DNA from 3 places in the Escherichia albertii genome. Region 3 is predicted to be linked to each of the others. Evidence: predicted binding sites of a transcription regulator. Region 3 holds the regulator's gene; each other region holds the start of a gene.

Region 1 (10,757 bases), 1.0 Mb from region 3:
AATAAGCCCTTTCACAATGGCGGCATCGCTGTCGCCCTGCAATTCAATAATTCCCTGCGCATTCTGACACATCACAATCCACACCTGACTCTGGCAGCCCTGAATACTATTTTGCGGACTTTTGTCTTCATCGCGTAATTCCGGCAGACGCTGGCCCAGTTCAATAATGTAGAGATACTTCTCTTCCCAGTTGGCGCAACGTAAAAAGTTACGCAGCAATTTTTCTTTATCCGGCAAGACAGCCATAAAGCCTCCCTGTTATCCCAGCAGACGATGAATACGTTGCAATCCGGTCACCAGGCGATCCACTTCTTCATGGGTGTTATACATAGCCAGCGACGCCCGACACATAGCGGGGACGTTGTAGTAGGCCATTAATGGCATTGCGCAATGATGTCCGGTACGCACAGCAATGCCGTAGTTATCGAGAAAACTGCCAACGTCATAGGCGTGGTGTTTACCGAGATTAAAAGCGATAACGCCAAGTCTGTTCCGTGGCCCATACAGAGTGAGATCCGGTACAGATTCCAGCTGTGACAGCGCATAATGCATCAGATTCTGTTCATACTCGGCAATGTTGTTAAGCCCCAGCGCTGAAACATACTCCAGTGCCGCGCCAAGACCAATAATGCCACCGGTATTGGGCGTACCCGCCTCAAACCGCCACGGCGCTTTGGCCCAGGTGGTGCCTTCACTCAGGCTGACGGTAGCGATCATTGACCCGCCCCCTTCCCACGGCGGCATCTCCTGCAATAAGGCTTCTTTTACATACAGAATGCCAATCCCGGTGGGACCATACAGTTTATGCCCGGAAAAAACGTAGAAATCGCAGTCCAGCGCCTGAACGTCTACCGGATGGTGCATCACCGCCTGAGCGCCATCCACCAGCACTTTTGCGCCATACTGATGCGCAAGCGTAATCATCTCCGACAGCGGGTTCTCCGTTCCCAGCACATTGGAGACATGAGTAATCGCCAGCAGGCGAGTTTTCTCATCGAACAGATTGGATAGCCTCTCCAGTTGTAGCGTACCGTCAGGGTTAAGGGGAATCACCCGCAACTCGGCGCCAACGCGCGCGCAAAGCATCTGCCAGGGAACAATGTTGGCATGATGTTCCATCTGACTGATGATGATGTTATCGCCCGCCCGCACGTTGCTGTTGCCCCAGCTATTGGCGACCAGGTTAATGCCTTCCGTCGTGCCACGCACAAACACCAGTTCTTCTGCAGAACGAGCATTAATAAACAGCGATGCCCGCTTGCGCACGTTCTCCATTTTCTCGGTCGCCTGAGCGCTTAATGTATGGATACCGCGGTGTACCGCCGCATAGCCATGACGATAAAATTCAGCCTCGGCGTCAATCACCTGGCCCGGTTTCTGGGCGCTGGCGGCACTGTCGAGATAAGCCAGAGGCAGACCATTCACCTCTCGCGAGAGCACCGGAAAATCGGCCCGTACTTTATCGACGGAAAACGTCATCTTGCACCTCCTGGCAGCCGTTGACCGATGCGCGCCAACACCTGCTGTTTAAGCTCTTCATCACGCAGTGCCTCCGTCAGTTCGGCAGCAAAGGCGTAGATGATCATCTGCTGGGCATCCTGCTGATTAATCCCGCGCGAGCGCAGATAGAACATCTGTTCGTCATCAATACGCCCCACCGTCGCGCCGTGGCTGCATTTCACGTCATCAGCATAAATTTCCAGTTGTGGTTTGGTATCCACCTCCGCCAGTTTGCCCATCAACAAGTTATTGTTGGTCATCTGACCGTCAGTTTTAATGGCGTGCCGCGCGACATTGATCAAACCGTTAAAAACCGCGCGCCCTTTGTCGCTAACGATAGTTTTGTGCAACTGGCGGCTATTACAAAAACCTTTATTGTGTTCCAGCCAGGTGCGGGTATCACACACCTCGTTTTTCACCGGCATCGCCAGGCTATTGATACGCAACGTGCTATTTTCGCCATTGAGCTGCGTACTGGTGTTGTGCCGTAACACGGCGCCGCCAAGCAGGAAACTGTGGCTAAATGCGGTGGCATCGTCTGCCAGCAACATATCGTTATGCGCAAAGTGATGACTGACCGGGTTTTCAAACGCCAGCTTGATATGCTGCAAATGAGCGTTCGCCGCCACGTTGATGGTCAACCGCGCACCGGTAAAATGTCGGGCCTCGTTAAGGCTAACGAAATGCTCAATCACCGTCGCCTCGGCACCTTCCGCCAGCTCCAGATGATGGCGATAATGGGCGGTATTCACCTCTTCACCTGCCACGCCCTGGGTGATATGCATTAACAGCAATGGTTTCGCAGGCCGTTGACCGCGCTTCACAGCGATATGCGTAACACTTTGCGCCAGGCTTTCCGTCAGATGGAGAAACACTTCCGCCTGAATGGCGTCGGGCAATCCCTGACGGTCATCGTTAATGCTTACTTCATATCCGCTGCCTTCCGTTGCATCGCTAAGTGCTGACACGTAACGTCCATCGACAAACACCAGCCGCACGGCGTCTAACGTTAACGCTAAGGCATCACGCTGCTGTGGGGATATCTCCCCCGCAATGCTGACAAACTGGCTATTGGTCAGCCCTTCCAGCGGCGTATATTTCCAGTGCTCATGCTTACGCGTCGGCAGGCCGGTACGTAGCAGTTGTTGTAAGTGTTGTTGAGCTTCCGGCGATCGTTTCGCCCCTTTGGCCTCAAACAAGTGATGCCACTGTTGCAGCGCGTTACTGCTGTTCGGTAAGCCAGCCATAACCCTGCTCCTCCAGTTGTTTGACCAACGTAAAATCGCCAGATTTCACAATCCGCCCCTGATACAGCACATGGACGAAATCCGGTTTGATGTAGTCGAGAATGCGCTGGTAGTGCGTAACAATGATGAATGAACGTTTGCCATCGCGTAGTGAGTTCACGCCATCGGCAACCACTTTTAATGCGTCGATATCCAGCCCGGAATCCGACTCATCAAGAATGCACAGTTCTGGCTCCAGCACGGCCATTTGCAGAATATCGTTACGCTTTTTCTCGCCACCGGAAAAACCGACGTTCACCGAGCGGGTCAATAAATCTTCCGGCATCTTCAGCAGGGCGATTTTTTCTTCCATCAAATCCTGAAAATCAAAGCGGTCGAGCGCGTCCTGACCACGATAGCTACGCACTGCATTAAGTGCCGTTTGCAGAAAAAACTGGTTACTGACGCCAGGAATTTCCACCGGATACTGAAAGGCCATAAAGATGCCTTCGCCAGCACGATCTTCCGGCGACAACTCAAGCAAATCTTTACCTTTAAACTCAATCGTGCCGCCCGTTACTTCATAATCTTCGCGCCCGGCAAGTGTTGCCGATAAGGTACTTTTCCCCGAACCGTTTGGCCCCATAATGGCGTGAACTTCGCCGGGACGAACGTCGAGGCTTAATCCGCGCAGAATAGCTTTATCTTCCACGCTGACGTGTAAATCTTTAATACTTAACATGTTTATTCCTTATCCAACGCTATGTTCAAGACTGATGGCGAGAAGTTTTTGTGCTTCAACGGCAAATTCCAGCGGCAATTCCGAGAAAACATCTTTGCAGAAGCCGTTAACAATCATTGAGATGGCGTCTTCTTCGCTGATCCCGCGTTGCAGGCAGTAAAACAGTTGATCCTCGCCAATACGCGAGGTGGTGGCCTCATGTTCCAGTTGAGCGCTATTGTTACGACACTCGACATACGGGAAGGTATGCGCCCCACAGTTAGCGCCAATCAGCATTGAGTCGCACTGGGTGAAGTTGCGTGCATTGGTCGCCGTCGGCATGATTTTCACTAATCCGCGATAGCTGTTCTGGCTGTGTCCGGCAGAGATCCCTTTCGAGATAATGGTCGATTTGGTGTTTTTGCCGATGTGGATCATTTTGGTGCCGGTATCGGCCTGTTGATGACCGCTGGTTAGCGCCACCGAGTAAAACTCACCGATGGAGTTATCGCCGCGCAAAATGCAGCTGGGATATTTCCACGTAATCGCTGAACCGGTTTCTGATTGCGTCCATGACATTTTACTGTTTTCCCCTTCGCACAAAGCGCGCTTGGTGACGAAGTTGAGAATACCGCCGCTATTGTTATCGCCAGGGAACCAGTTTTGCACCGTGGAATATTTCACCTCGGCGTTTTTATGGATGATGACTTCTACCACCGCCGCGTGTAACTGATAGCTGTCACGCACCGGAGCGGAACAACCTTCAATGTAGCTGACGTAGCTGTCTTCGTCGGCCACCAGAATGGTGCGCTCAAACTGCCCGGTTTTTTCCGCGTTAATGCGGAAATAGGTGGAAAGTTCCATCGGGCAGCGCACGCCTTTAGGCACATAAATAAACGTACCGTCAGAGGCCACCGCCGCATTAAGCGCGGCAAAGAAATTGTCATTCCCCGGCACCACGGTGCCGAGATATTTGCGCACCAGTTCCGGGTGTTCGTGAATCGCCTCGCCAAAGGAACAGAAAATAATTCCCTGCTCCGCCAGTTTTTCGCGATAAGTGGTGGCAACCGAAACAGAGTCGAAAATGGCATCCACCGCCACCTCTTTGCCTTCCCGCACGGGAACGCCTAACTGCTCAAATGCCGCCTCCACCTCTTTACTTAAAAAAGCGTTCGCGCCAGTTTGCTGCACCGCGCCGGGTTCCGACACGCAGGTGTCGTCACAATTACCGCATGATGGTGCCGAGTAATAGCTGTAATCCTGATAATTCAGCTTGTCATAGTGCGCTTTTAGCCAGTGCGGTTCCTCCATCTCCAGCCATGCGCGATAGGCGTTGAGGCGAAACTCCAGCATCCACTCCGGCTCATTACGCTTCGCCGAGATTGCACGCACCACCTCTTCGTTTATCCCCTTTGCCAGCTCATCAGTGGCTAACTGGGTGAAGAATCCTTCTTTATAATTCAGCGGGCCGCCGGTCCAGGTTTTGACATCGTCAGTTGCTTCAGTATTACGAGACATAGTACCGCCTATACCCCAAAGCTTTCGCCACAGCCACATTCATTCTGGGCTTTCGGGTTGTGAAATTTGAATATCTGATTGAGACCTTCACGAACGAAATCGACTTCCGTGCCATCAATAAACGGCATTGCCTGTAATGGGACGTACAGCTTCGCGCCGTCGTGTTCAAAAAGCAGATCGTCTTTGTCCGGCTCGCTGACGCTATCGAGCACATAGCCAAAGCCCGCACAGCCGGTTTGTTTGACGCCTAAACGCACACCGACCATACCAGGCTGCTTTGCCACCAGCTCACAGATGTGGACCGCGGCAGCGGGTGTCAGCGTTAAGCCCTGCCAGGCGAAATCCTCTGGATTAAACGTTTCTGAATGCATGTCCATCGACTTACCTCACTTCATCGCTTTCAGCATATAACAGCATGTTAGTGATAATGATTATCAGTACAACACAGAAAACGCAGGGGCTTTTCCGTAAAACATGCTTTTTGCCTGCATTTAATAAGCATAGACCCTGATGTGTGGGTTAACAGGTACGAGAAAAATCAGATATCTCATTGTTAAATAATGATTCTTATCGGAAGAGAGTTAAGGCTGTGATGGAAAAGAAAAAGTTGTATTGGAAATGACTATTTAAGAGATAGGTAAAAAATAGCGGGCTCATAAAATAAGAAAACCCTTAAGTCTGTACAACACAGACTTAAGGGTTTCTACCCCACCCGGCGCTTATCTCCGGCACTCACAGTGGCTTAGCTCTTGAAGGGGCGATAAGAATAATCTCATAAGATCCGACCGCCGTTTTAACACAAACTTCGATTTGTATTTTTTTTAAGCAAGATCAAACGAGTAAAAACGAGACAGATGAGAGGAAAATGGTCAGACCTGGACAAAATATTAATCCAGGTCAATAGGGCGTACAGACTATATTCAGTAACGATTAATGGACGCCCAGACGCCAGGCGAAGTAGATTTCTTCAACCAGTTCAGTAGAAGAGAGCGCGAGCAGGTCAGCAAATTCAAGTTCTAATTGTTTCAGTCGTTTGAGATATTGGGCAGGAGAAAGATTGCTTTGGTCGCGGCGTAAAAACTCGATTGCCAGTTGGGTGGGATTGAGTTGAGTAGACATAACATCCTCGCTTGTAGACAAGACCTGCACAGTATACCACCGTTTACTGCGCAGATAATAACCAAAAGCAATATGCGTCACACTTTTTTAGTGACAACGTCACAAAATGGCCGTCGTCAATCGTGATGAACAGCACAAACGCCCTTTCTCATCGAAGATTTCGATCTGCCAGACCTGATGACGCGAACCGAGATGTAACGGTCTGCAAACGCCGCGGACTCGCCCTTCTCGCGCCGATCGCACATGGTTAGCATTAATTTCTAAGCCAACGACTTTTTGATCACCTTCAGTACATAAATAACCGGCAATAGAACCGATACTCTCTGCAAGGACCACCGATGCACCGCCATGCAGCAGCCCAAGCGGCTGCTTTGTTCGTTGATCTACCGGCATCGTCGCTTCCAGAGTATCGTCGCCAATACGCTCAAAGCGAATATCCAGCAACCCCACCATATTTCCGTCCCCCATGGCATTCAGTGCTTCAAGGGTGGCTTCACGTTTCCATATCATTTAATGATCTCCAGTAATGCTTGCACAGGATGGCGTACCCCTGTCCCTTCAACCCGTTTCACCTGACTGCGACAGGAATATCCGGTCGCCAGACAGCGATTACGTGGCAACCGCTGCATTGCCTGATGCCAGGATAACTCATAGATACCGAGCGAGTTTTTATGATTTTTCGCTTCATGTCCGTAAGTGCCCGCCATACCGCAACAACCAACGCTAACATTCTCCAGCTTTGCGCCAAAACGGGCAAATATAGCGGCCCACTGGGCAGGCGCGCCGGGCAAAGCAGTGACTTCAGTACAGTGACCAAAGAAATACCACGCTTCACCGCTGGCTATAAGCTCTGGCTGAGGCTGAAGCGCGCCTGCCAACCATTCATTCGCCAGCAAGACGTTAAACTCGCCGCGTTCCTCGCCGAGGACCAGTTTATATTCATCACGATAACAGAGCACCAGTGCCGGATCGACGCCCACCATTGGCATTCCCAGCTTCGCCACGCGGTTGAGGAAATCCGCCGTTTTTTTCGCCGTTTTCGCAAAGCGTGTGAGGAATCCCTTGATATGCTGCGCTTTACCGTTCGGCGAGAACGGCAGCAGCACCGGCTGATAGCCTAATTTCTCGATCAGGCGTACAAAATCCGCTACCACCTGCGCATCGTAATAGCTGGTAAAAGGATCCTGCACCACCAGCACCGTACGCGCTTTCTGCTCTGTATTGAGGGCTTCAAGCTGTTCCAGCGTCATGTTCGCCGAGCGATGCCCTACCATTTGTTGTTGCAGCGACGGTACCGAAAGCAGCGGTAAATCAACCATACCGATGTGCTTTTCAGAGAGTTTGCGCACCAACGGCTGGCGAAGAAAGAAGTTAAAAGTCTTCGGCGCGCGCGCCATCAACGGAGCATAACTCTCAACCGTTGCGACCAGATGATCACGCAACGGGCGCAAATAACGAGTGTGGTAAAGCTGCAGAAAGCGAGAACGGAACTCCGGCACGTCAATTTTGATTGGGCACTGGGTCGAACACGCTTTACAAGCCAGACAACCTGACATCGCCTCTTTGACTTCGTGAGAGAAGTCATATTCGCCTTTATTTGCATGCCAGCTATTACGGGTGCGGGCAATCAACATACGCAAACTGGCGCGCGTTTCCGGTAGTTCCTGCTCCAGCTTTAAGGGATCTACGCCGCGATCGGCCAGCAAACGTAGCCATTCGCGTACCAGAGTCGCTCGCCCTTTTGGTGAATGAATCCGGTTCTGACTGATTTTCATCGACGGGCACATTGGGCTGCGGGCATCAAAGTTAAAACAAAGACCGTTGCCATTACATTCCATGGCCCCGCGCCACTGCTGACGCACTGCGATGGGGATCTGTCGGTCATACGTCCCGCGCTTCAGCGCATCCACTTTCATCATAGGCGCGTCAATGCCTTCTGGCGGACAAATTTTCCCTGGATTAAGCCGGTTATGCGGATCAAACGCCGCTTTGACTTTGCGCAGTTCAGCAAAAAGTTCCTCACCAAAAAACGCCGGGCTGTATTCGGCACGAAAACCTTTACCATGCTCGCCCCACAACAAACCACCGTATTTCGCGGTAAGCGCCACCACATCATCAGAGATTTGCTTCATCAAAACCTCTTGCTGTGGGTCACACATATCCAGTGCCGGACGAACGTGCAACACCCCCGCATCAACGTGACCAAACATGCCATAACTTAAGCCGTGACTATCGAGCAACGCGCGAAACTCAGCAATATAATCCGCCAGGTGTTCCGGCGGAACGCAGGTATCTTCGGCAAAAGGAATCGGTTTTGCCTGGCCTTTGGCATTTCCCAATAACCCAACGGCTTTTTTACGCATCGCATAAATACGTTCGACACCCGCCAGTTCGCGGCACACCTGCCAGCCAATCACCCCTGCTTGTTGGCTGGCGATAAGCTCATCCAGCCGCGCACAAAGCGCATTCACCTGCTCGTCAATCAGTGACTCATCATCGCCTGCAAATTCAACAATGTTCAACCCGAGCATCTCTTTGTCGGGTACATCGGTAATCAGCTCACTGACGGAGTGCCAGACAATATCTTCTCGCGCCAGGTTCAGGACTTTAGAATCCACCGTCTCAACCGAAAGCGCGCGAGCTTCTACCATAAACGGCGCGTTACGCAGTGCAGAATCAAAAGAATCATATTTGACGTTCACCAGACGGCGCACTTTAGGCAGACGAGTAATATCCAGACGCGCTTCAGTAATAAAAGCCAGCGTCCCTTCTGACCCGGTCAGAATGCGCGTCAGGTCAAACTCGGTCATCTCATCGTTAAAAACATGACGCAGATCGTAACCGGTTAAAAAGCGATTAAGTTTGGGGAATTTGTCGATGATTAACTGGCGTTGCTGACGGCAGCGTTGATAAACAGTGTTGTAGACTCGTCCAATAGTGGTATTGGTTTTACCCAATGTTTCAGCCAGTTCAACGGGTAAAGGTTGCGTATCGAGAATATCGCCCCCCAACAACACCGCCCGCACGCCCAGTACGTGATCTGAGGTTTTCCCATACACCAGCGACCCCTGACCGGACGCATCAGTGTTTATCATCCCACCAAGCGTTGCCCGATTACTGGTTGAGAGTTCCGGCGCAAAAAAATAGCCGTACGGTTTCAGGTATTGGTTAAGTTGGTCTTTAATGACCCCTGCTTCAACACGAACCCACCCCTCTTCAGGATTAATTTCGATAATACGGTTCATATGGCGGGACATATCAACAATAATCCCCTGATTGAGCGCCTGACCATTAGTACCAGTGCCACCGCCGCGCGGAGTAAAGATCAGCGATGAATAGCGCTCCTGCGCCGCCAGACGGACGAGCAGCGTCACATCTGCGGTTGAACGTGGAAATACCACTGCATCGGGAAGAAGTTGATAAATACTGTTGTCGGTCGACATTGTCAGACGATCGGCATAGCTTGTTGCCGTATCGCCAGTAAACCCCTGTTGCTCAAGCTCTTGCAAAAAATTAAGCACCAGTTGAACGACGCCGGGTGCCTGGGAAATCTGTGGAATCATTATATTGACCCTTTCCTGCGGTCTGTGATGTAGGTCGATACACGGTTCTTTCAGGCTGCTGCAATAGCGAACCGAAAGGTGATGTTTACTTACTCTATGGATTTCGAGTTGCAGGAAGGCGGCAAGCGAGTGAACTCCAGGAGCTTACAAAAGTAAGTGACTGGGGGGAACGAACGTAGCCGCAGCACATGCAACTTGAAACATGACGAGTAAATCGTTTGCGTGTTGCCTGAGTTGTTGTACCACATTTTTTTCTTACTCGCCCATCAGAATTAAGGGCAGAATCGTTCTGTTAAAAACCGCTGAAATTGCTCATCATTATATAGGTGAGTTTTGCGTATTCACGTCGCGTCGACGATTTGACGCACAAAAAAGGTGAAAAGTAGTTATGGTAAATATTCGTCAGCCCAGGGATGTTGCACAAATTCTGCTTTCGGTGCTGTTTTTAGCCATCATGATTGTGGCATGTCTGTGGATTGTTCAACCCTTTATTCTCGGCTTTGCATGGGCCGGTACGGTGGTTATCGCCACATGGCCGGTATTGTTACGCTTACAAAAGATCATGTTTGGCCGTCGCTCTCTCGCCGTGCTGGTGATGACAATGTTATTAGTGATGGTGTTTATCATCCCTATTGCTTTACTGGTTAATAGCATTGTTGACGGCAGCGGCCCGCTGATCAAAGCCATCTCCAGTGGTGACATGACGCTACCCGATCTCGCCTGGCTTAATACCATCCCGGTAATTGGCGCGAAGCTTTACGCTGGTTGGCATAATTTGCTGGATATGGGCGGCACGGCGATCATGGCGAAAGTCCGTCCTTATATTGGCACCACTACCACCTGGTTTGTTGGACAGGCAGCGCACATTGGACGTTTTATGATGCATTGTGCGCTGATGCTGCTGTTCAGCGCCCTGCTGTACTGGCGCGGCGAACAGGTAGCGCAAGGCATCCGCCATTTTGCGACCCGTCTGGCGGGCGTTCGCGGTGATGCGGCTGTGTTACTGGCGGCGCAAGCCATTCGTGCCGTGGCGTTGGGGGTAGTAGTCACCGCTCTGGTTCAGGCGGTGCTTGGCGGCATTGGTCTGGCGGTTGCCGGCGTTCCCTACGC
Region 2 (10,757 bases), 690 kb from region 3:
CGTCCGCCAGAAGTTTGGCTTTGATTTCACTGGTGATGGCGGTATCACCCGCGTAACCCTTTACAGAGCTTTCTTTACTGTCACGAACGTGTAGTTTGTCGCTGACAGAGGTCACGCCTTCAACGCTTTTCGCCGCTTTCACTGCCTCTTCGGCCTGTGCCTGACTTTCAACAAATCCGCTTAATGTCACGACTTTTTGATCGGTTTTGACAGAGATATCGGTGCTCTTGATGTTGTCATGATCCACCAGCGCTGCCTTCACTTTCGCGGTGATGGCGCTGTCATCCATGAAATTACCGACTTTACTCATAGAGCTATCGACTTTTTGCCCTGCAGTTTCAGCACCAGTCTGCACATTGTTATCTGCAAAAGCAGATCCAGTCGCTATGGCAGAGGTCAACATTACAGCCAGCAGAGTTTTCGAAATCTTCAGTCTTGTCATAGTCATCGATGTATTCCTGTATGTTTGCTCGTAATTTGAGCCAGGCAACACGAGGTTGCATTGCTGAAAGGGAGAGGCTTCACCCTGTGCAGAAGTCCATGGTCGCCGTCACAAAAATGACAAGCGATGAATAACGACCATTTCTGTCTCTGATTCAGTTATTTATATCAATGCGATGACAACTAACGGTTTTAAATACTGATATCCACAAATTGAACAGTGTTTAAAACCAACCAAAATGTCATCACTTTGTTAAATATAGATCACAATTTTGAAACCGCCCGGCACATCGTCTAAAAAACAGGTAAAAGCGAATGTTTTAAGAACATTCCGCAAGCGGCTAATAAGGAAGGGAAATTGACAGGGCGCAGCGGTTGCCGCGCCCTTAAGGCAAGAATTAATGTTCGCGAGTCTGGTGGAACTGAACGTCTGGATAACGTTCCTGCGCCAGGCGCAGGTTGACCATACTGGTAGCGATGTAAGCGAGGTTGTCACCGCCATCCAGCGCCAGTTGGCTTTCGTTCTTACGCTTGAACTCTTCGAATTTCTTCGCATCCGCGCATTCTACCCAACGAGCGGTAGCGACGTTGACCGATTCATACACCGCTTCGACGTTGTATTCACTCTTCAGACGCGACACCACCACATCGAACTGCAGCACACCAACCGCACCGACAATCAGGTCGTTGTTAGAGATAGGACGGAACACCTGCACCGCGCCCTCTTCGGAAAGCTGTACCAGCCCTTTGAGCAACTGTTTTTGCTTCAGCGGATCTTTCAGGCGGATACGACGGAACAGTTCCGGTGCGAAGTTCGGAATACCGGTGAACTTCATCATCTCGCCCTGGGTAAAGGTATCGCCGATCTGAATGGTGCCGTGGTTGTGCAGACCGAGAATGTCGCCCGGATATGCTTCTTCAACGTGCGAACGGTCACCCGCCATAAAGGTCAGCGCATCGGAGATCACCACATCTTTCGCAGTACGCACCTGACGCAGTTTCATGCCTTTTTCATATTTACCGGACACCACACGCATAAATGCCACGCGGTCGCGGTGTTTCGGGTCCATGTTGGCCTGAATTTTAAACACGAAGCCGGTAAATTTGTCTTCGCTCGCTTCTACGGTACGGGTATCGGTCTGACGCGGCATCGGCGCAGGCGCCCACTCCACCAGGCCATCCAGCATATGATCGACGCCGAAGTTACCCAGCGCAGTACCAAAGAATACAGGGGTGATTTCACCTGCGAGGAACAGATCTTTATCGAATTCGTTAGAGGCGCCTTTCACCAGTTCCAGTTCATCGCGCAATTGTTGCGCCAGATCTTCACCGACAGCGGCATCGAGATCCGGGTTGTTCAGCCCTTTAACAATGCGGACCTCCTGAATGGTGTGACCTTGACCGCTCTGATAGAGATAGGTTTCATCTTTATAAAGGTGGTAAACGCCTTTAAACAGCTTGCCGCAGCCAATCGGCCAGGTGATCGGCGCGCAACCGATTTTCAGCTCGTTCTCAACTTCATCGAGCAATTCCATCGGGTCGCGGATATCACGGTCAAGTTTGTTCATAAAGGTGAGGATCGGCGTATCGCGCAGACGGGTTACTTCCATCAGTTTACGGGTACGATCTTCAACACCTTTTGCAGCGTCGATAACCATCAGGCAGCAGTCCACCGCGGTCAGGGTACGATAGGTATCTTCCGAGAAGTCTTCGTGCCCTGGGGTGTCGAGCAGGTTAACCAGGCAGTCGTGATACGGAAACTGCATCACAGACGTGGTAATGGAGATCCCACGCTGCTTTTCCATCTCCATCCAGTCCGACTTAGCGTGCTGGTTGGAACCACGGCCTTTTACTGTACCGGCGGTCTGAATGGCCTGTCCGAACAGCAGCACCTTCTCGGTGATGGTGGTTTTACCGGCATCCGGGTGAGAAATAATGGCAAAAGTGCGGCGCTTCGCCACCTCTTGCAAATAAGGAGACAACGTCATAATTCTTTCTTCTTGAGTAAGCGGCATCGCGCCGCGCTTGTTGAAAACGAAAAATTGCGGCTATTTTACCCATCAACGGGGGGGAGGCAATCAGTGTTTACACAGGAGCTGCTCCAGTTCGTGCAACGAAGAAACGGTCCAGGTGGGCGCGATGCCTTCTGGTTGCTCGCGATTGTGCGCATTCAGCCAGCAGGTCGCAAGCCCGGCGTTGATGCCACCGAGGATATCAGACTCGGCAGTGTCGCCAACCATCAGCACGCGTGAACGCTCAGGATTGCCCGCCAGTTCCAGCGCATAATCGAATATTTTCTTATTCGGTTTAGCAACGCCAACTTCTTCAGAAACCACCAGCAGATCGAAATAGTCACGCAAGCCCGTGCGTTCCAGACGCACTTGCTGCAGGGCGCTAAAGCCGTTAGTGATGATACCGATTTTGGCATTGCCGCGAATGGTGTTAAGCAGGGAAACCGCCCCCGGCAACGGCGTGCAAATTTCCGCCATTGCATTAATAAAGGCTTCATTGAGTTTACCCGGCTCGACATTCAGCCGTTCGGCCCAGCTTGCAAAACGCCCGTGCTGAAGCTGTAATGAAGTGATCGCACCGTTTTGATAATCCACCCACAGGGGCTTGTTAACGGCCTGATAGTCCTGAAAATCTTCAGCGGTAAAGGTGACGCTGTAATCAAGAAACATCCGCTGCAGGCCGGTGAACGAGTCAAAGGTAAACAGCGTTTCATCGGCGTCAAAGAAAACCCAGTCCCACTTCATTATTCCACCTTGTCTTACATACTGATTGGCAACGCCATGATGATGGCGTCTTCGCGACCGTCCGTGGTGGGGTAGTAATTGCGGCGAATCGTCGCCTCGTTAAAGCCTAAACTTTCGTACAGAGCAATGGCAGCAGCATTTGAGGCGCGGACTTCCAGCCATAGGGTCGCCACGCCGCGTTTTTCCAGTTCGTCGATCAAATGTTCCAGCAGCGCCCTTCCCAGTCCCTGACGCTGATAGTCGGGATCGACCGCGATATTGAACAAGGTAGCTTCATCCAGCACCACTTGCGTAATCGCAAACGCTGCCATTTTGCCGTTTTGCGTTAACTGAAAATTGAGATAACGCTCGCCCTGATTGCTGGCAAAGGTTTTTTCGCTCCACGGAAAGGCGTGGGCGCGTTGTTCAATGTGAAAAGCCGCAGGTAAATCAGTCGTTTCGAGGGAAGAAATCGTGTTCATATGTGCAAATTTGTTGCCATAATGCGGCGCGTGCCGTTGGGTTTGCCCGTAATTCGGTGAGCGTCGGTGATACCACCTGAGCGCCTTCCAGTGACAGCGGTTCATCAGTACCCAACCGCCAGCTGTTGCAGCGACTGCCTTGCGGCAGCATCGCGATCCTTTCAGGCGTCAGTTGCAGCACTTGATCGGGGCTGACGGTTAATGCACGCAGAACGTCGCTCACCAGGGGATCGGTCAGGGCGGGAAGATCGTTTGCCACCATCACCAGACGAACGTGTGCCGGGATCGCAATGGCAATCTCCCCCTGCAACGCGCCAGGGCGACGCAGCGACCACTGGGTAATGCCCAGCTGCTGTAACTGCCAGTCTCGTCGGGATGTCATAGCGAATCGCTCCTGTTGTCAGGGGCGCAAATATAGCAAATTCGTCGATACCGCGCCAACATATGGCTATAATCGCCGCCAGTATCAATTGAGGAGCATTCCATGTCTGCATTTACCCCGGCAAGTGAAGTCTTGCTGCGTCACAGTGATGATTTCGAAAAAAGCCGTATTCTGTTTGCCGGAGACTTACAGGATGACCTGCCCGCGCGTTTAGATACCGCGGCCAGCCGTGCTCATACCCAGCAATTCCACCACTGGCAGGTGTTAAGCCGCCAGATGGGAGATAACGCCCGTTTTAGCCTGGTGGCAACGGCGGATGACGTCGCAGATTGCGATACGCTGATTTACTACTGGCCGAAGAACAAACCGGAAGCTCAGTTCCAGTTGATGAATTTACTTTCTCTGCTGCCGGTGGGCACTGACATTTTCGTCGTTGGCGAGAACCGCAGCGGCGTGCGCAGCGCCGAGCAGATGCTGGCCGATTATGCGCCGTTGAATAAGGTAGACAGCGCCCGTCGCTGTGGCCTCTATTTTGGTCGTCTGGAAAAGCAGCCGGTGTTTGATGCCGATAAATTCTGGGGCGAATACAGTGTTGATGGCCTGACCATTAAAACGCTGCCAGGCGTATTTAGCCGTGACGGTCTGGATGCCGGCAGCCAGTTACTGCTCTCGACATTAACCCCGCACACGAAAGGCAAAGTACTGGATATCGGTTGTGGCACAGGAGTGCTTTCGGTTGCCTTTGCACGCCATTCGCCGAAGATTCGTCTCACCTTATGCGATGTCTCTGCGCCAGCGGTAGAAGCCAGCCGCGCAACGCTTGTTGCTAACGGCATTGAAGGTGAGGTCTTTGCCAGCAACGTCTTTTCCGAGGTGAAAGGTCGTTTTGATATGATCATCTCCAACCCGCCATTCCACGACGGGATGCAAACCAGCCTTGATGCAGCGCAAACGCTGATTCGCGGCGCGGTGCGCCATCTTAACAGCGGCGGCGAGTTGCGAATTGTGGCAAACGCCTTCCTGCCTTACCCGGACGTACTGGATGAAACATTTGGTTTCCACGAAGTGATCGCGCAAACCGGGCGCTTCAAGGTGTATCGCGCCATTATGACCCGCCAGGCGAAGAAAGGTTAAGAATCACGCCGCAATCCTTGTTGGATGCGGCGTGAACGTCTTATCCAACCTACAAACCTGTACGTTAGCCTATCGTAAGCCAGATAAAACGCGCCAGCGTCGCATCTGACATCTGCACCCGCATACCGTGTCGGATGCGGCGTGAACGCCTTATCCGACCAACCAAACCCGCACGTTAGCCTCCTGATGACCATTTTTCCAACAATCACGCATCAGGCGATAATTAACTATTGACGAATAGCTGAAAACCACTAGAATGCGCCTCCGTGGTAGCAATTCTTTTTAAGAATTGATGGTATGCGAAGGTGGCGGAATTGGTAGACGCGCTAGCTTCAGGTGTTAGTGTCCTTACGGACGTGGGGGTTCAAGTCCCCCCCCTCGCACCAAAAACCACGTTGATATTGCTCGCACTGGGCGAAGGTGGCGGAATTGGTAGACGCGCTAGCTTCAGGTGTTAGTGTTCTTACGGACGTGGGGGTTCAAGTCCCCCCCCTCGCACCAACGAGGCGATATCAAAAAAGTAAGATGACTGTGCGAAGGTGGCGGAATTGGTAGACGCGCTAGCTTCAGGTGTTAGTGTCCTTACGGACGTGGGGGTTCAAGTCCCCCCCCTCGCACCAATTATCTTTACTTCCTCTCTTGTTTCTTCTTTGCTTTTTCATCCCTGATTCCCGTTCATTATCATCAGCATGACGCCAGAAATAAGCGCCAGGCACGATGGCAGCAAAACGTAATGCCGTAATTGTTTGTGATACAGCATCACCGGCGTCAACACTAATCCCATCAGAATCACAATCCGCCACTGATCCGGCGATAAATCAGCATACGCCAGACCTGCAATCAACAACCCCGGCAAAAATACTCCCCAACCACTACCCAGCATACGTTGCAACATGGTTTTATCTCTCACATCGATAATGATAATAAATATCATATGGTAATTTTTATCATTTACAAGCACGAGAAACCCCTTGCTATCGGATAAACCTATAGATAGTATTAGCAATCATTATCATTTAGATTGCTATCACGATTATGTCCTATCGTTCCGCACCGCTTTTTGAAGATGTTATCTGGCGAACGCATCTCAAACCGCAAGATCCAACGCTTGCACAAGCGGTACGTGCGACGATCGCCGAACATCGTGAACATCTGCTGGAATTTATCCGTCTGGATGAACCCGCCCCGCTTAACGCCATGACGCTGGCGCAATGGTCATCGCCGAATGCGCTAAGTTCTCTACTGGCGGTCTATTCCGATCATATCTACCGCAACCAACCGATGATGATCCGCGAGAACAAGCCGCTGCTCTCACTGTGGGCGCAATGGTATATCGGCCTGATGACGCCACCATTAATGCTGGCGCTGCTAACGCAGGAAAAAGCGTTAGACCTTTCCCCGGAACATTTCCACGTTGAGTTTCACGAAACTGGACGCGCCGCCTGTTTCTGGGTCGATGTGTGTGAAGACAAGAATGCAGCCATATATTCACCGCGGCAGCGAATGGAAAAGTTGATCACGACAGCGTTGATCCCGGTTGTGCAGGCACTAGAAGCCACTGACGAAATCAACGGTAAACTCATCTGGAGTAACACTGGCTATTTGATCAACTGGTATCTGACAGAGATGAAAAAACTAATCGGTGAATCAACCGTTGAATCGCTCCGCCATGCCCTGTTCTTTGAGAAAACGCTCTCCAGCGGAGAAGATAATCCATTATGGCGCACAGTCGTGCTACGCGACGGTTTATTAGTTCGTCGAACCTGTTGCCAGCGTTACCGCCTGCCAGATGTGCAACAGTGCGGCGACTGTACGCTGAAATAAAAAAACGCAGCCGGGACGATTAACCCGGCGTTCATCGTTTTAAAAAGGATGTAGTACATGAATTGCGTCTGAAATCCGCATACACAACAAAATATCTGCGGCTTCCAGTAACCCTGCATCGGAGTTGACGCCCAGTTTCGACATCACATTAAACTTATGCGCGCGAATCGTTTTAATATTTCGCTTAAGCTGCTCGGCAATTTGTGTCATTGAGTAGCCACGCGACATAAAGCGCAATATTTCTCTCTCTGTTGGGCTTAACGTGCGACTTTGATTAATGTACCACTGGTTGTTAAGACGATCGGTCGCCTGACGTACACCATTTAATGACAGAAAAAGTTCCTGGTAAAACACGTCTAATGTTGAGGCTTTGCTTAGCACTCCATCTAAAGGCGATGGCGACAATGATCCTATCAATCGTGCTTCGATATCATCATCTGCAATAACCAAACGTCGGGTACGCGGAAACTTAATTGCCAGTTCATTCAAACAGGATAATCCCTCTCTGCGCTCCGTTCTCATGGCAGAAAACGAGAATATAACCGCCGTAAATGAGACTCGTGACATAGCATCCTGGAACGCCTCCCGGCTAGTGTAGATATGGAGTTTATAGGGGTTACCCGCAAACTTTCTGAATAAACTCTCAATCCCGATACTGCTCATGACGCATTTTTCTATAAGTGCGACATTTCTCTTCTTAATTCGGTTGTGTTCCATTCCGCGGCATCTCCATAAACAGAAGGCAAGTTAAGTTCTCTTGCACCCTGTGCGCTATTTATCCATGCATACATTTCCGCGTTGCTGTGAATTGACAGACGACGCATCGCACTGTTCTTTTGTGCGCTAATGGTTTTATTACTTTTTTTAAGCAATGACGCTATCTGGTTGATGCCCCATCCTTTACCTAACAACCGCAGAACCTTACGTTCAGAAATGGTCAAAACGACAGACTGATAATTTGAATCTTGCGTTTCCGACATCACAGGAGAAGTCAGCATAGCGCTGATTCGGTCTGCATGGGCATTACCGGAACGAACGGTCTTGACCAGACTATCAATGGGTTCGAGATCGGATAATAATGTCGCGGTGGGACACATCAGCAACTCTACCGCCAGGGTATACCAGGCGCGCGACACCATAAAAATCCAGTGAATCTCCCGATATTGCGAGATTAACGAATAATAATGCTCACAAACGGCTCGCGGGTGTTCAATTTGTCCGGCTAAATCAACAATCACTAACCCAGCACGGCGTAATTGTAATAAGGTAAGCTCCTCTGCAGAGGCGCTGGATGTCATATCATATTCAGGGAAATGGGTCTTTATAACCTCTTTCAGCCCTGCTTGCATGACGGGTATTTTACTGATAACAATTCCATTTTTGCAGCATCCTGGCAACATATTTCCTCCACATCCACTGTCTAAAAATCATAATGGCTTTTCAGAATATTCATTCCTTAAATAAATCCAACAGATTAATAGACTAAGCGAATAAATTATCCTTAGCATTCACTTTCATATCAGTTGCTCCTGCACACAAAAGCCCTTTGTATGTTTCAGGAGAATAGCCTCAAATAATAACCTGGTGAAATAGCTTTGACACATTTAAAATATCTAAATTATGTTGTTAGAAATACTTAATGATGGGTCTGGAATTCAATTACTTTTTTATATAATTAAAAAGGCGAACAATGCCGCCATGCGAGCATTTCCGCCAGAAAAACGAGAAAAAAGTAATAAAATCTAACTAGTTATTTTTATTCACTCACTTAAAGTACATACCATCGGAAATTAACTGAACACGTAAAAGAAAAAATCATTAATTCATTGAAATGATAATATTCATACAATAATTTACTTCATGACAAATACAAACTTCGGTCCAACACCGGACTCACCATAGGGATCAGGACTAATCAGCGCAATTTTGATCTTAACCAACGTCAAAACAACCGCGCTTCATGATACAAAAGGGATCTCATTATTTGGACAATCTGCAACACGTCTAATGACACAGGGCGAGTCATGCAAGAAGAGCAACAGCGGGCCATCACACGGCTATGTATCCAGTGCGGGCTTTTTTTATTACAACACGGAGCGGAAAGCGCGGTGGTTGATGAACTATCTTCGCGACTTGGTCGGGCGCTGGGAATGGACAGCGTTGAAAGCGCCATTTCTTCCAATGCCATCGTGCTTACCACCATTAAAGACGGGCAATGCCTGACATCAACGCGCAAAAATCACGATCGCGGCATTAATATGCACGTAGTTACCGAAGTACAGCACATTGTCATTCTGGCAGAACATCAACTGTTAGATTACAAAGGCGTTGAGAAACGTTTTAGCCAAATACGTCCACTGCGCTATCCACGCTGGCTGGTTGCCTTGATGGTTGGGCTTTCCTGCGCCTGTTTCTGCAAGCTGAATAACGGTGGATGGGACGGCGCTGTTATCACCTTCTTCGCCAGCATGATCGCCATGTATATCCGTCAGCTACTGGCACAACGCCACCTTCACCCACAGATCAACTTTTGCATCACAGCATTTGCCGCCACCACCATTTCTGGACTGCTTTTGCAACTCCCCACCTTCAGCAATACGCCCAGCGTGGCGATGGCGGCCAGCGTTTTACTACTGGTGCCGGGTTTTCCACTCATTAATGCCGTCGCCGATATGTTTAAGGGCCACATTAATACCGGGCTGGCACGTTGGGCGATCGCCAGTCTGTTGACCCTGGCGACCTGCGTTGGTGTGGTGATGGCATTAACCATATGGGGGCTACGCGGATGGGTGTAATCGAATTTCTGTTGGCGCTGGCACAGGATATGATCCTCGCGGCTATACCGGCGGTCGGTTTCGCCATGGTGTTCAACGTCCCCATTAGGGCATTACGCTGGTGTGCGCTACTTGGCGCCATGGGTCATGGTACACGGATGATCTTAATGACTACCGGGCTGAATATCGAATGGTCGACATTCATAGCTTCTCTGTTGGTCGGCACCATTGGCATCCAGTGGTCACGCTGGTATCTGGCGCATCCGAAAGTCTTCACCGTGGCGGCGGTGATCCCCATGTTCCCGGGTATTCCCGCCTACACTGCGATGATTTCAGCGGTAAAAATCAGCCAGTTAGGATACAGCGAACCGTTGATGATTGCCCTGTTAACCAACTTTCTTACGGCTTCATCAATTGTTGGCGCATTATCCATTGGCCTTTCCGTTCCTGGATTATGGTTGTACCGCAAGCGTCCCCGCGTATAGAATTGCCTCGCTTAAGCACACGGATGAGAGACAGCCTCCTCTCATCCGTGTGTTACTATAAAAGTAATCTCCCTTCTCGTTCATCGTTCCATATTGAGAAACAGTATGTCTTCCAGAGTTTTGACCCCGGACGTCGTTGGTATTGACGCCCTGGTACACGATCACCAAACCGTTCTGGCAAAAGCTGAAAGCGGTGTGGTTGCCGTATTTGCTAACAACGCCCCGGCCTTTTATGCCGTCACGCCCGCGCGCCTGGCTGAACTGCTGGCGCTGGAAGAAAAGCTGGCACGTCCGGGAAGCGATGTTGCTCTGGACGATCAACTCTATCAGGAACCACAAGCCGCTCCCGTTGCCGTACCAATGGGTAAATTCGCCATGTACCCAGACTGGCAGCCCGATGCCGACTTTATCCGCCAGGCCGCGTTATGGGGCGTGGCGCTAAGAGAGCCGGTAACAGCCGAAGAGTTGGCCTCATTCATTGCCTACTGGCAGGCGGAAGG
Region 3 (10,757 bases):
CTGCTGGTGATGGGCGTTGTTTTCTTCGCTATCTACTTTGTGGTGTTCAGTGTGGTTATTCGCATGTTTAACCTGAAAACACCGGGTCGTGAAGACAAAGAAGACGAGATTGTTACAGAAGAAGCCAACAGCAATACCGAAGAAGGTCTGACTCAACTGGCCACCAACTATATTGCTGCAGTGGGCGGTACTGACAACCTGAAAGCGATTGATGCCTGTATTACCCGTCTGCGCCTGACGGTTAACGATTCTGCGCGCGTCAACGATGCAATGTGCAAACGTCTGGGCGCTTCTGGTGTAGTGAAACTGAATAAACAGACTATTCAGGTGATTGTCGGTGCGAAAGCGGAATCTATCGGCGATGCGATGAAGAAAGTTGTTGCCCGTGGCCCGATAGCGGCTGCGTCTGCTGAAGCTGTAACTGCAACCGTCGCTCCTGTAGTAAAACCGCAGGCCGTACCAAACGCGGTGTCTGTCGCGGAGCTGGTATCGCCGATTACCGGTGATGTTGTGGCGCTGGAGCAGGTTCCTGACGAAGCATTTGCCAGCAAAGCGGTGGGTGATGGTGTAGCGGTGAAACCGACGGATAAAATCGTCGTATCGCCAGCCGCAGGGACAATCGTGAAAATTTTCAACACCAACCATGCTTTCTGTCTGGAAACCGAAAAAGGCGCGGAGATCGTCGTCCACATGGGGATCGACACCGTAGCGCTGGAAGGTAAAGGCTTTAAACGTCTGGTGGAAGAGGGCGCGCAGGTAAGCGCAGGGCAACCGATTCTGGAAATGGATCTGGATTACCTGAATGCTAACGCCCGCTCGATGATTAGCCCGGTGGTTTGCAGCAATATTGACGATTTCAGCGGCCTTATCATTAAAGCCCAGGGCCATGTTGTGGCGGGTCAAACGCCACTGTATGAAATCAAAAAGTAATCAGCTTTATGCCTGATGCGATGCTGGTGCGTCTTATCAGGCCTACAAAAGCTCTGTGTAGGTTGGATAAGACGCTTAAGCGTCGCATCTAACAATGACACAGGAATGGCAAAAGCGGCGGATATCATCTTCGCCGCTTTTTTTTTCATCAATCATCCCCATAATCTTTGTCAGATTATCAATTTTAAAAAACTAACAGTTGTCAGCCTGTCCCGCTTATAAGATCATACGCCGTTATACGTTGTTTACGCTTTGAGGAATCCACGATGAGTGAGGCAGAAGCCCGCCCGACTAACTTTATTCGTCAGATCATCGATGAAGATCTGGCCAGTGGTAAGCACACCACAGTACATACCCGTTTCCCGCCGGAGCCGAATGGCTATCTGCATATTGGTCATGCGAAATCTATCTGCCTGAACTTTGGGATCGCCCAGGACTATAAAGGTCAGTGCAACCTGCGTTTCGACGACACTAACCCGGTAAAAGAAGATATCGAGTACGTTGAGTCGATCAAAAACGACGTTGAGTGGTTAGGTTTTCACTGGTCTGGTAACGTCCGTTACTCCTCTGATTATTTTGATCAACTCCACGCCTATGCGATCGAATTGATTAATAAAGGCCTGGCATATGTCGATGAGCTGACGCCAGAGCAGATTCGCGAATACCGTGGCACCCTGACGCAGCCGGGTAAAAACAGCCCGTACCGCGATCGTAGTGTTGAAGAGAACCTGGCGCTGTTCGAAAAAATGCGCACCGGTGGTTTTGAAGAAGGTAAAGCCTGCCTGCGCGCGAAAATCGACATGGCGTCGCCGTTTATCGTGATGCGCGATCCGGTGCTGTACCGCATTAAATTTGCTGAACACCACCAGACCGGCAACAAGTGGTGCATCTACCCGATGTACGACTTCACTCACTGCATCAGCGATGCGCTGGAAGGTATTACACACTCCCTGTGTACGCTGGAGTTCCAGGACAACCGTCGTCTGTACGACTGGGTTCTGGACAACATCACCATTCCTGTTCATCCGCGCCAGTACGAATTTTCGCGTCTGAATCTGGAATACACCGTGATGTCCAAGCGTAAGCTGAACCAGTTGGTGACCGACAAGCACGTAGAAGGCTGGGATGACCCGCGTATGCCGACCATTTCCGGTCTGCGTCGTCGTGGTTACACTGCGGCTTCTATTCGTGAGTTCTGCAAACGCATCGGCGTGACCAAGCAGGACAACACCATTGAGATGGCGTCGCTGGAATCCTGCATCCGCGAAGATCTCAACGAAAACGCCCCGCGCGCAATGGCGGTTATCGATCCGGTGAAACTGGTTATCGAAAACTATCAGGGCGAAGGCGAAATGGTCACCATGCCGAACCATCCGAACAAACCGGAAATGGGTAGCCGTCAGGTGCCGTTTAGCGGTGAGATTTGGATCGATCGCGCAGATTTCCGCGAAGAAGCCAACAAGCAGTACAAGCGTCTGGTGCTGGGTAAAGAAGTGCGTCTGCGTAATGCTTACGTGATTAAAGCGGAACGCGTGGAGAAAGATGCCGAAGGCAATATCACCACCATCTTCTGTACCTACGATGCCGATACTTTAAGCAAAGATCCGGCAGATGGTCGTAAAGTGAAAGGCGTTATCCACTGGGTAAGCGCGGCACATGCGCTGCCAGTTGAAATTCGCCTGTACGACCGTCTGTTCAGTGTACCGAACCCAGGGGCTGCGGATGATTTCCTGTCGGTGATTAACCCGGAATCGCTGGTGATCAAACAGGGCTTTGCTGAACCGTCGCTGAAAGATGCGGTAGCGGGTAAAGCATTCCAGTTTGAGCGTGAAGGTTACTTCTGCCTCGACAGTCGCCATTCCACTACGGAGAAACCGGTATTTAACCGCACCGTGGGTCTGCGTGATACCTGGGCGAAAGTCGGCATGTAATTTGAAGTATTCATAGGCCGGATAGGGCGTTTACGCCGTATCCGGCATGAACAAAACGCACTTTATCAACAATCCAAAACGCCGCGTTCTGCGGCGTTTTCTCTATTTTTCCTCGCAAATTAATACCGTGTCGTTATTTATTCATAAATAAAATTAGCAACTAATGATATATACATGTTGAAAATGTTATTGCCTTAATTCAACGTAAATCCTCGTATTTCCCTCTATATACTTTTTTATAACGAACTTAAGCCTTGTAACAAAAAACATCAAAATATGTGCGGTTGCTCATGTTCTTACATTCTCGTTACAGAAAGAGATTGATAATTCGCGTCGCGAAAAATAGTCTGTCCCTGTAGTCGGCGAGACCTTTCTCAACGCTACTTTTTTAATTTTTATTTTTTTCGCTGTTCACCTTTGGTGCAGCAATTTATACGTCAAAGAGGATTAACCCATGCGTACGTTTAGTGGCAAACGTAGTACGCTGGCGCTGGCTATTGCCGGTGTTACAGCAATGTCGGGCTTTGTGGCAATGCCAGAGGCTCGCGCCGAAGGATTCTTCGAAGATTCAACCTTAACCGGCGGTATCTATTACTGGCAGCGTGAACGTGACCGTAAAGATGTTACCGACGGCGACAAATACAAAACCAACCTTTCTCACTCCACCTGGAACGCTAATCTCGATTTTCAGTCTGGCTATGCCGCTGATATGTTCGGTCTGGATATTGCCGCGTTTACAGCGATTGAAATGGCGGAAAACGGCGACAGCTCTCACCCGAACGAAATCGCGTTTTCAAAAAGTAATAAAGCCTATGACGAAGACTGGTCCGGCGATAAAAGCGGTATAAGTCTGTATAAAGCGGCGGCTAAATTTAAATACGGTCCGGTGTGGGCGAGGGCAGGTTACATTCAGCCAACTGGTCAAACGCTGTTAGCGCCGCACTGGAGTTTTATGCCAGGCACCTATCAGGGGGCGGAAGCTGGGGCTAATTTTGATTATGGCGATGCTGGTGCGTTGAGTTTCTCTTACATGTGGACCAACGAATATAAAGCGCCGTGGCATCTGGAAATGGATGAGTTTTATCAGAACGATAAAACCACCAAAGTCGACTATCTGCACTCCCTTGGCGCGAAGTACGACTTCAAAAATAATTTCGTACTGGAAGCGGCGTTTGGTCAGGCGGAAGGCTATATCGATCAGTATTTTGCTAAAGCCAGCTACAAATTTGATATCGCCGGTAGCCCGTTAACCACCAGCTACCAGTTCTACGGTACACGCGACAAAGTTGACGATCGCAGCGTCAACGATCTTTATGACGGTACAGCATGGTTGCAGGCGTTGACCTTTGGCTACCGGGCGGCTGATGTCGTCGATTTACGTCTGGAAGGCACCTGGGTTAAAGCCGACGGTCAGCAGGGATACTTCCTGCAACGTATGACTCCAACCTATGCTTCCTCTAATGGTCGCCTGGATATCTGGTGGGATAACCGTTCTGACTTTAACGCCAACGGTGAAAAAGCGGTCTTCTTCGGCGCGATGTATGACCTGAAAAACTGGAATCTTCCTGGCTTCGCCATCGGCGCTTCTTATGTTTACGCATGGGATGCTAAACCCGCGACCTGGCAGAGTAACCCGGATGCGTACTACGACAAGAACCGGACTATTGAAGAGTCTGCGTACAGCCTGGATGCGGTCTACACCATTCAGGACGGTCGAGCCAAAGGCACGATGTTCAAACTGCACTTCACCGAATACGACAACCACTCCGACATCCCAAGTTGGGGTGGTGGTTACGGCAACATCTTCCAGGATGAGCGTGACGTGAAATTTATGGTGATCGCACCGTTCACTATCTTCTGATGCCAGACGCGGCAGGCATTTTGCCTGCCGCCCGTTTGAGGAGTTCGCTATGAAAAAATTAATTCTCATCGCCATAATGGCATCGGGGCTGGTGGCCTGCGCGCAGTCGACAGCACCAAAGGAAGATAGCCATCTGAAAGAAGCTTACAGCGCCTGTATCAATACCGCGCAAGGTTCGCCGGAAAAAATTGAAGCCTGTCAGAGCGTGTTAAACGTACTGAAGAAAGAGAAACAACATCAACAGTTTGCCGAACAAGAAAGTGTTCGCGTGCTGGATTATCAGCAGTGCATTCAGGCAACGCAAACCGGTAATGACCAGGCGGTGAAAGCCGATTGCGATAAGGTCTGGCAGGAAATTCGCAGTAATAACGCTACGCAGTAAAAACTGAAAAGCGAGGGCTGTCACTCTCGCTTTTTCTTGTTTCCCTTGTATCAAAAAGCCAACCCGCAGGTTGGCTTTTCTCGTTCGTTCAGGCTGGCTTATTTGCCTTCGTGCGCATGCTCATCTTCGCGGCAATCGCCTTCGGCGCAGTGACCGTAAAGATAGAGGCTATGGTTAGTCAGGCGAATGCCATGTTTCGCGGCGATTTCACGTTGACGCGCTTCGATGGAATCATCACTAAATTCGATAACCTTGCCGCAGTCGAGGCAGATCAGGTGATCGTGGTGGTGTTGCTGGGTCAGTTCAAATACGGATTTGCCGCCTTCAAAATTGTGGCGGGTGACGATACCTGCGTCGTCAAACTGGTTCAGTACGCGGTATACCGTAGCCAGACCAATTTCTTCACCCATATCGATCAGACGTTTGTACAAATCTTCCGCACTGACGTGATGGTTGTCCGGCTCCTGAAGAACTTCCAGGATTTTCAAGCGTGGAAGCGTTACTTTCAGGCCAGCTTTCTTTAGGGCGGTATTGTTATCAGTCATGCGGAATCTGTCCTGTTACTAAGCGGTTCACTTCATTAGAAGAAGTGACAGAATTTGCTCTTGAGATAATGCGTATCATTATAGAATTGCCACGCCTAAATGAAAACTACAAGTCCCTGGCAAATATTGTTAATAAAAACGTGGCACAGCTTACACTTATATCGGCAAGGCCACTTGAATACCGGGACATTGTACAGGTACAACGGCAAAAGTTACAAATTTGTAGCAATTATTTCGATTGGCATTACCTATTAATACGGCGTAGATATTGGTCTACGCCGCATCACATCAGGCATTGATAATTTCGTCGAGATGTAACTCTTCAGAAATTTGTTTTACCCATTTTTCTACGCGCTCGGCGGTCAGTTCCGGTTGACGGTCTTCGTCGATAGCCAGACCGACGAAGTGGTCATCATCTACCAGACCTTTCGATGCTTCGAAATGGTAGCCGGCAGTTGGCCAGTGACCGACGATAGTCGCGCCGCGCGGTTCGATGATGTCGCGGATGGTGCCTAACGCATCGCAGAAATATTCTGCGTAATCTTCCTGGTCGCCACAACCAAACAGCGCAACCAGTTTACCATTGAAATCAATCTCTTCGAGAGTTGGGAAAAAATCGTCCCAGTCACATTGCGCTTCGCCGTAGTACCAGGTTGGAATGCCCAGCAGCAGAATGTCATACGCTTCCAGATCTTCTTTGCTGCTTTTTGCAATGTCATGGACATCGGCAACGTCTTTACCAAGCTGTTTTTGAATCATTTTTGCGATATTTTCGGTATTACCGGTGTCGCTGCCGAAAAAGATGCCAGTGATAGCCATGAGTGAAATAACCTCTTGAAACTTATTGAAATGGGGGTGGTAAATTGCCCACGGATAAAGGCAATCATAGCAGAACAGGCAGTCTTGCGGAATCAGCAAACTTGCAGGACTGCACACTGTGCTACACGAAAATGGAAATTTAAACGATGCCCTGGCTGCGCAGCGCTGCCAACTGCTGCATCAATATCTCTTCGATCAGTTCGCTACGACTCATATTACGCGATTCTGCCAGCTCGTTCAGCGCCTCGACAGCCTCCGTGTTCAGCTTCAGTTCGACACGCTTAAGACCACGTACTTTGTCGCGTTTTAGCTGGTTGCGCTTATTAATACGCAGCTGTTCATCGCGCGAAAGCGGATTGGTTTTCGGTCGTCCCGGTCGACGCTCGTGCGCGAACAGATCTAATGTCGTACGGTCCGTTTGTTCTTTGGCCATGATCTTGGTGACTTCGGGGGAAACAATCAGCCAGGCGCTTGCCCGGATGGATAGCGCGCCATAATACAACAGCGTGAGGAGTCTCGCCAACGCCCACGCGCGGAAAGCCGCGCGGGCGCTGGGTTTTTAATCAGTTATGCTAATCATTGAGATAGCGACGGATGGCGCGCAACACCGCATCCGGTTTTTCTGCGTGTACCCAGTGACCCGCGCCTGCAATCACATGCGCCCGTGCCTGTGGAAATTGTGCCAGTAAATCAGCTCGATACTGTTCGGTGACATACGGCGAGTTGCCGCCAGGAATAAACAGCGCAGGGTGGTCCCACGCCGGAATTTTCTCCCAGCCAACAATATGTGGATATTGATCCCACAGTACCGGCACATTAAAGCGCCATTCGCCATCAACGTAAGATTTCAGCAGAAACTGAATGACTCCTTCTTCATTCAGATGCTGGCGCATCACTGCCGCTGCCTGCTGGCGTGTTTGCGCGTCGGATTCACTGACCGCATTGATGGCCGCGAAAATCTCATCGTGACGGCGTACGTGATAGTTGACCGGCGCGATATCAATCGCCACCAGTTTATCGATGCGATCGGGAGCCAGTGCAGTGAGCGCCATTACCGCTTTACCGCCCATTGAGTGACCAATAAATGTCGCCTTATCGATCTGCAACGCATCCAGGGTATCAACAAGATCCTGGGCCATCGCCGGGTAATTCATCACCGGATCTCTCAGCGAAAGACCATGGTTACGCATATCAACCTGGATGATATTGTGATCGTCTATCAGATCGCGAGCCAGTACGCCAAGATTGTCGAGGCTGCCAAACAGGCCATGGACGAGGACAATGGGAGAATTATTGTGCTGGTTTTGTGCAGTTTGCGCGCGGATATTCAATTTCATGGCAAAGTTCTTTTTTTCGCTCTGTCGGGTTAGGGTATTATGTTGACCATTGTGCCACAGGGCTGCAACAAATACGGGTTACTCCGATTTTTTCTGCATGCCAGGCTTGACGCTATCCGCTGCCGGGATTTATTCGTATACTCCCGGCAACTTGTATTCAGCTAAGACACCGCACTGGATTAAGATGAAAACGATTGAAGTTGATGATGAACTCTATAGCTATATTGCCAGCCACACTAAGCATATCGGCGAGAGCGCATCCGACATTTTACGGCGCATGTTGAAATTTTCCGCCGCATCACAGCCTGTTGCTCCGGTGACGAAAGAGGTTCGCGTTGCGTCACCTGCTATCGTCGAAGCGAAGCCGGTCAAAACGATTAAAGATAAAGTTCGCGCCATGCGTGAACTTCTGCTTTCGGACGAATACGCCGAGCAAAAACGCGCGGTAAATCGCTTTATGCTGCTGTTGTCTACACTATATTCTCTTGACGCCCAGGCGTTTGCCGAAGCAACGGAGTCGTTGCATGGCCGCACGCGCGTTTACTTTGCGGCAGATGAGCAAACGCTACTGAAAAATGGTAATCAGACCAAACCGAAACACGTGGCAGGCACGCCGTATTGGGTGATCACCAACACGAACACTGGCCGTAAATGCAGCATGATCGAACATATCATGCAGTCGATGCAATTCCCGGCGGAATTGATTGAGAAGGTTTGCGGGACAATTTAAAACAACGTTGCAGACAAAGGACAAAGCAATGGCAATCCACAATCGTGCAGGCCAACCTGCACAACAGAGTGATTTGATTAATGTCGCCCAACTGACGGCGCAATACTATGTACTGAAACCAGAAGCAGGGAATGCTGAACACGCGGTGAAATTCGGGACCTCCGGTCACCGTGGCAGTGCAGCGCGCCATAGCTTTAACGAGCCGCACATTCTGGCGATAGCCCAGGCGATTGCCGAAGAACGTGCGAAAAACGGCATCACTGGCCCTTGCTACGTGGGTAAAGATACCCATGCTCTGTCTGAACCTGCGTTCATTTCCGTCCTGGAAGTACTGGCAGCAAACGGTGTTGATGTCATTGTGCAGGAAAACAATGGCTTTACACCGACGCCTGCCGTTTCCAATGCCATTCTGGTTCACAACAAAAAAGGTGGCCCACTGGCAGATGGTATTGTGATTACGCCGTCCCATAACCCGCCGGAAGATGGTGGTATCAAATACAACCCGCCAAATGGCGGTCCGGCTGATACCAACGTCACCAAAGTGGTGGAAGACAGAGCCAACGCACTGCTGGCGGACGGCCTGAAAGGCGTGAAGCGTATCTCCCTCGACGAAGCGATGGCGTCCGGTCATGTGAGAGAACAGGATCTGGTGCAGCCATTTGTGGAAGGCCTGGCGGATATCGTTGATATGGCCGCGATTCAGAAAGCAGGTTTAACGCTGGGTGTCGATCCGCTGGGGGGGTCCGGTATCGAATACTGGAAACGTATTGGCGAGTATTACAATCTCAACCTGACCATCGTTAACGATCAGGTTGATCAAACCTTCCGCTTTATGCACCTCGACAAAGATGGCGCGATCCGTATGGATTGCTCCTCTGAATGTGCGATGGCGGGCCTGCTGGCGCTGCGTGATAAGTTCGATCTGGCGTTTGCTAACGACCCGGATTATGACCGTCACGGTATTGTCACTCCGGCTGGGTTGATGAACCCGAACCATTATCTGGCGGTGGCGATCAACTACCTGTTCCAGCATCGTCCGCAGTGGGGCAAAGATGTTGCCGTCGGTAAAACACTGGTTTCTTCCGCGATGATCGACCGTGTGGTTAACGATTTGGGCCGCAAACTGGTAGAAGTACCGGTAGGCTTCAAATGGTTTGTTGATGGCCTGTTCGACGGTAGTTTCGGCTTTGGCGGCGAAGAGAGCGCGGGTGCTTCCTTCCTGCGTTTCGACGGTACGCCGTGGTCGACCGATAAAGACGGCATCATCATGTGTCTGCTGGCGGCGGAAATTACCGCAGTCACTGGTAAGAACCCGCAGGAACACTACAACGAACTGGCAAAACGCTTTGGTGCGCCGAGCTACAACCGTTTGCAGGCAGCGGCAACCTCCGCACAGAAAGCGGCACTGTCTAAGCTGTCGCCGGAAATGGTAAGCGCCAGCACTCTGGCTGGCGACCCGATCACCGCGCGTCTGACCGCAGCACCGGGCAACGGTGCTTCTATTGGCGGTCTGAAAGTGATGACAGACAACGGCTGGTTCGCCGCGCGTCCGTCAGGCACGGAAGACGCATATAAGATCTACTGCGAAAGCTTCCTCGGTGAAGAACATCGCAAGCAGATCGAGAAAGAAGCGGTTGAGATTGTTAGCGAAGTTCTGAAAAACGCGTAATTGCGTAAAGTAATAAAAAAGGGCGATCATTCGATCGCCCTTTTTTGCTTCACTTTATTAACCGTGTTTATTTTTCAGTTCAAAACGTGGTGATACCAGGCCATACAGCGTCCAGCCGAGGAAGGTCACGATGGAGCCATACAACATGGCTTCTTCCCCGGAGGAGTAGAGCGCATAGAAGCTGTACATTGCGCCAACAAAGGCAACAAAGTTAGCCACTTTCGCTTTAGCTGCCGGAACATTAGCTGCCTTCTGAATGATCACCAGTGCCGCCATCGACAGAATATACGGGATGATATTGGTCACCACAGCCAGATTAACCAGTACGTTGAACTGACTGTTCAACGACGGGCTAATCGTCATCAGCGCCAAACCAGTCTGGATAATCACAATGGTCAACATTCCCTGAACAGGTGCGTCCACTTTTGTTACACGAGAGAAGATTTTTGGAAAGTATCCCTCATCGGCGGAAGATTTAAACACCTGAGCAATGGTGAATTGCCATCCAAGCAGCGAACCGCAGCAGGACATCACCATCAGCGCCATAATCACT

Evidence for each region. The regulator Fur, encoded in region 3, represses iron uptake genes when iron is present. The targets are predictions, from matches to a motif close to ATAATAATGAGAACNACTATCAA.
Region 1: sufA (Fe-S cluster assembly scaffold SufA) is a predicted target of Fur. The motif match lies at 5,381-5,403, and genes of this name have one in related genera.
Region 2: fhuF (siderophore-iron reductase FhuF) is a predicted target of Fur. The motif match lies at 6,086-6,108, and genes of this name have one in related genera.

What each region holds. Positions count from the first base shown of each region.
Region 1 covers NZ_CP117568.1:716,435-727,191, forward strand. The annotation lists gene sufE (cysteine desulfuration protein SufE) at 1-246, opposite strand, end outside; gene sufS (cysteine desulfurase SufS) at 259-1,479, opposite strand; gene sufD (Fe-S cluster assembly protein SufD) at 1,476-2,747, opposite strand; gene sufC (Fe-S cluster assembly ATPase SufC) at 2,722-3,468, opposite strand; gene sufB (Fe-S cluster assembly protein SufB) at 3,478-4,965, opposite strand; gene sufA (Fe-S cluster assembly scaffold SufA) at 4,974-5,342, opposite strand; gene PS053_RS03465 (YdiH family protein) at 5,896-6,084, opposite strand; gene menI (1,4-dihydroxy-2-naphthoyl-CoA hydrolase) at 6,184-6,594, opposite strand; gene ydiJ (D-2-hydroxyglutarate dehydrogenase YdiJ) at 6,591-9,647, opposite strand; gene ydiK (AI-2E family transporter YdiK) at 10,036-10,757, shown strand, end outside.
Region 2 covers NZ_CP117568.1:3,703,962-3,714,718, reverse strand. The annotation lists gene osmY (molecular chaperone OsmY) at 1-448, opposite strand, end outside; gene prfC (peptide chain release factor 3) at 840-2,429, opposite strand; gene yjjG (pyrimidine 5'-nucleotidase) at 2,520-3,197, opposite strand; gene rimI (ribosomal protein S18-alanine N-acetyltransferase) at 3,212-3,658, opposite strand; gene holD (DNA polymerase III subunit psi) at 3,627-4,040, opposite strand; gene rsmC (16S rRNA (guanine(1207)-N(2))-methyltransferase RsmC) at 4,143-5,174, shown strand; tRNA gene PS053_RS17980 (tRNA-Leu) at 5,474-5,560, shown strand; tRNA gene PS053_RS17975 (tRNA-Leu) at 5,589-5,675, shown strand; tRNA gene PS053_RS17970 (tRNA-Leu) at 5,708-5,794, shown strand; gene PS053_RS17965 (DUF1435 domain-containing protein) at 5,833-6,069, opposite strand; gene fhuF (siderophore-iron reductase FhuF) at 6,210-6,998, shown strand; gene bglJ (DNA-binding transcriptional activator BglJ) at 7,038-7,715, opposite strand; gene PS053_RS17950 (helix-turn-helix transcriptional regulator) at 7,673-8,398, opposite strand; gene PS053_RS17945 (threonine/serine exporter family protein) at 9,023-9,793, shown strand; gene PS053_RS17940 (threonine/serine exporter) at 9,784-10,257, shown strand; gene dnaT (primosomal protein DnaT) at 10,363-10,757, shown strand, end outside.
Region 3 covers NZ_CP117568.1:4,392,540-4,403,296, forward strand. The annotation lists gene nagE (PTS N-acetyl glucosamine transporter subunit IIABC) at 1-930, shown strand, start outside; gene glnS (glutamine--tRNA ligase) at 1,197-2,861, shown strand; gene chiP (chitoporin ChiP) at 3,316-4,722, shown strand; gene PS053_RS21150 (ChiQ/YbfN family lipoprotein) at 4,772-5,104, shown strand; gene fur (ferric iron uptake transcriptional regulator) at 5,203-5,649, opposite strand; gene uof (fur leader peptide) at 5,642-5,728, opposite strand; gene fldA (flavodoxin FldA) at 5,938-6,468, opposite strand; gene ybfE (LexA regulated protein) at 6,608-6,901, opposite strand; gene ybfF (esterase) at 7,041-7,805, opposite strand; gene seqA (replication initiation negative regulator SeqA) at 7,990-8,535, shown strand; gene pgm (phosphoglucomutase (alpha-D-glucose-1,6-bisphosphate-dependent)) at 8,564-10,204, shown strand; gene potE (putrescine-ornithine antiporter) at 10,262-10,757, opposite strand, start outside.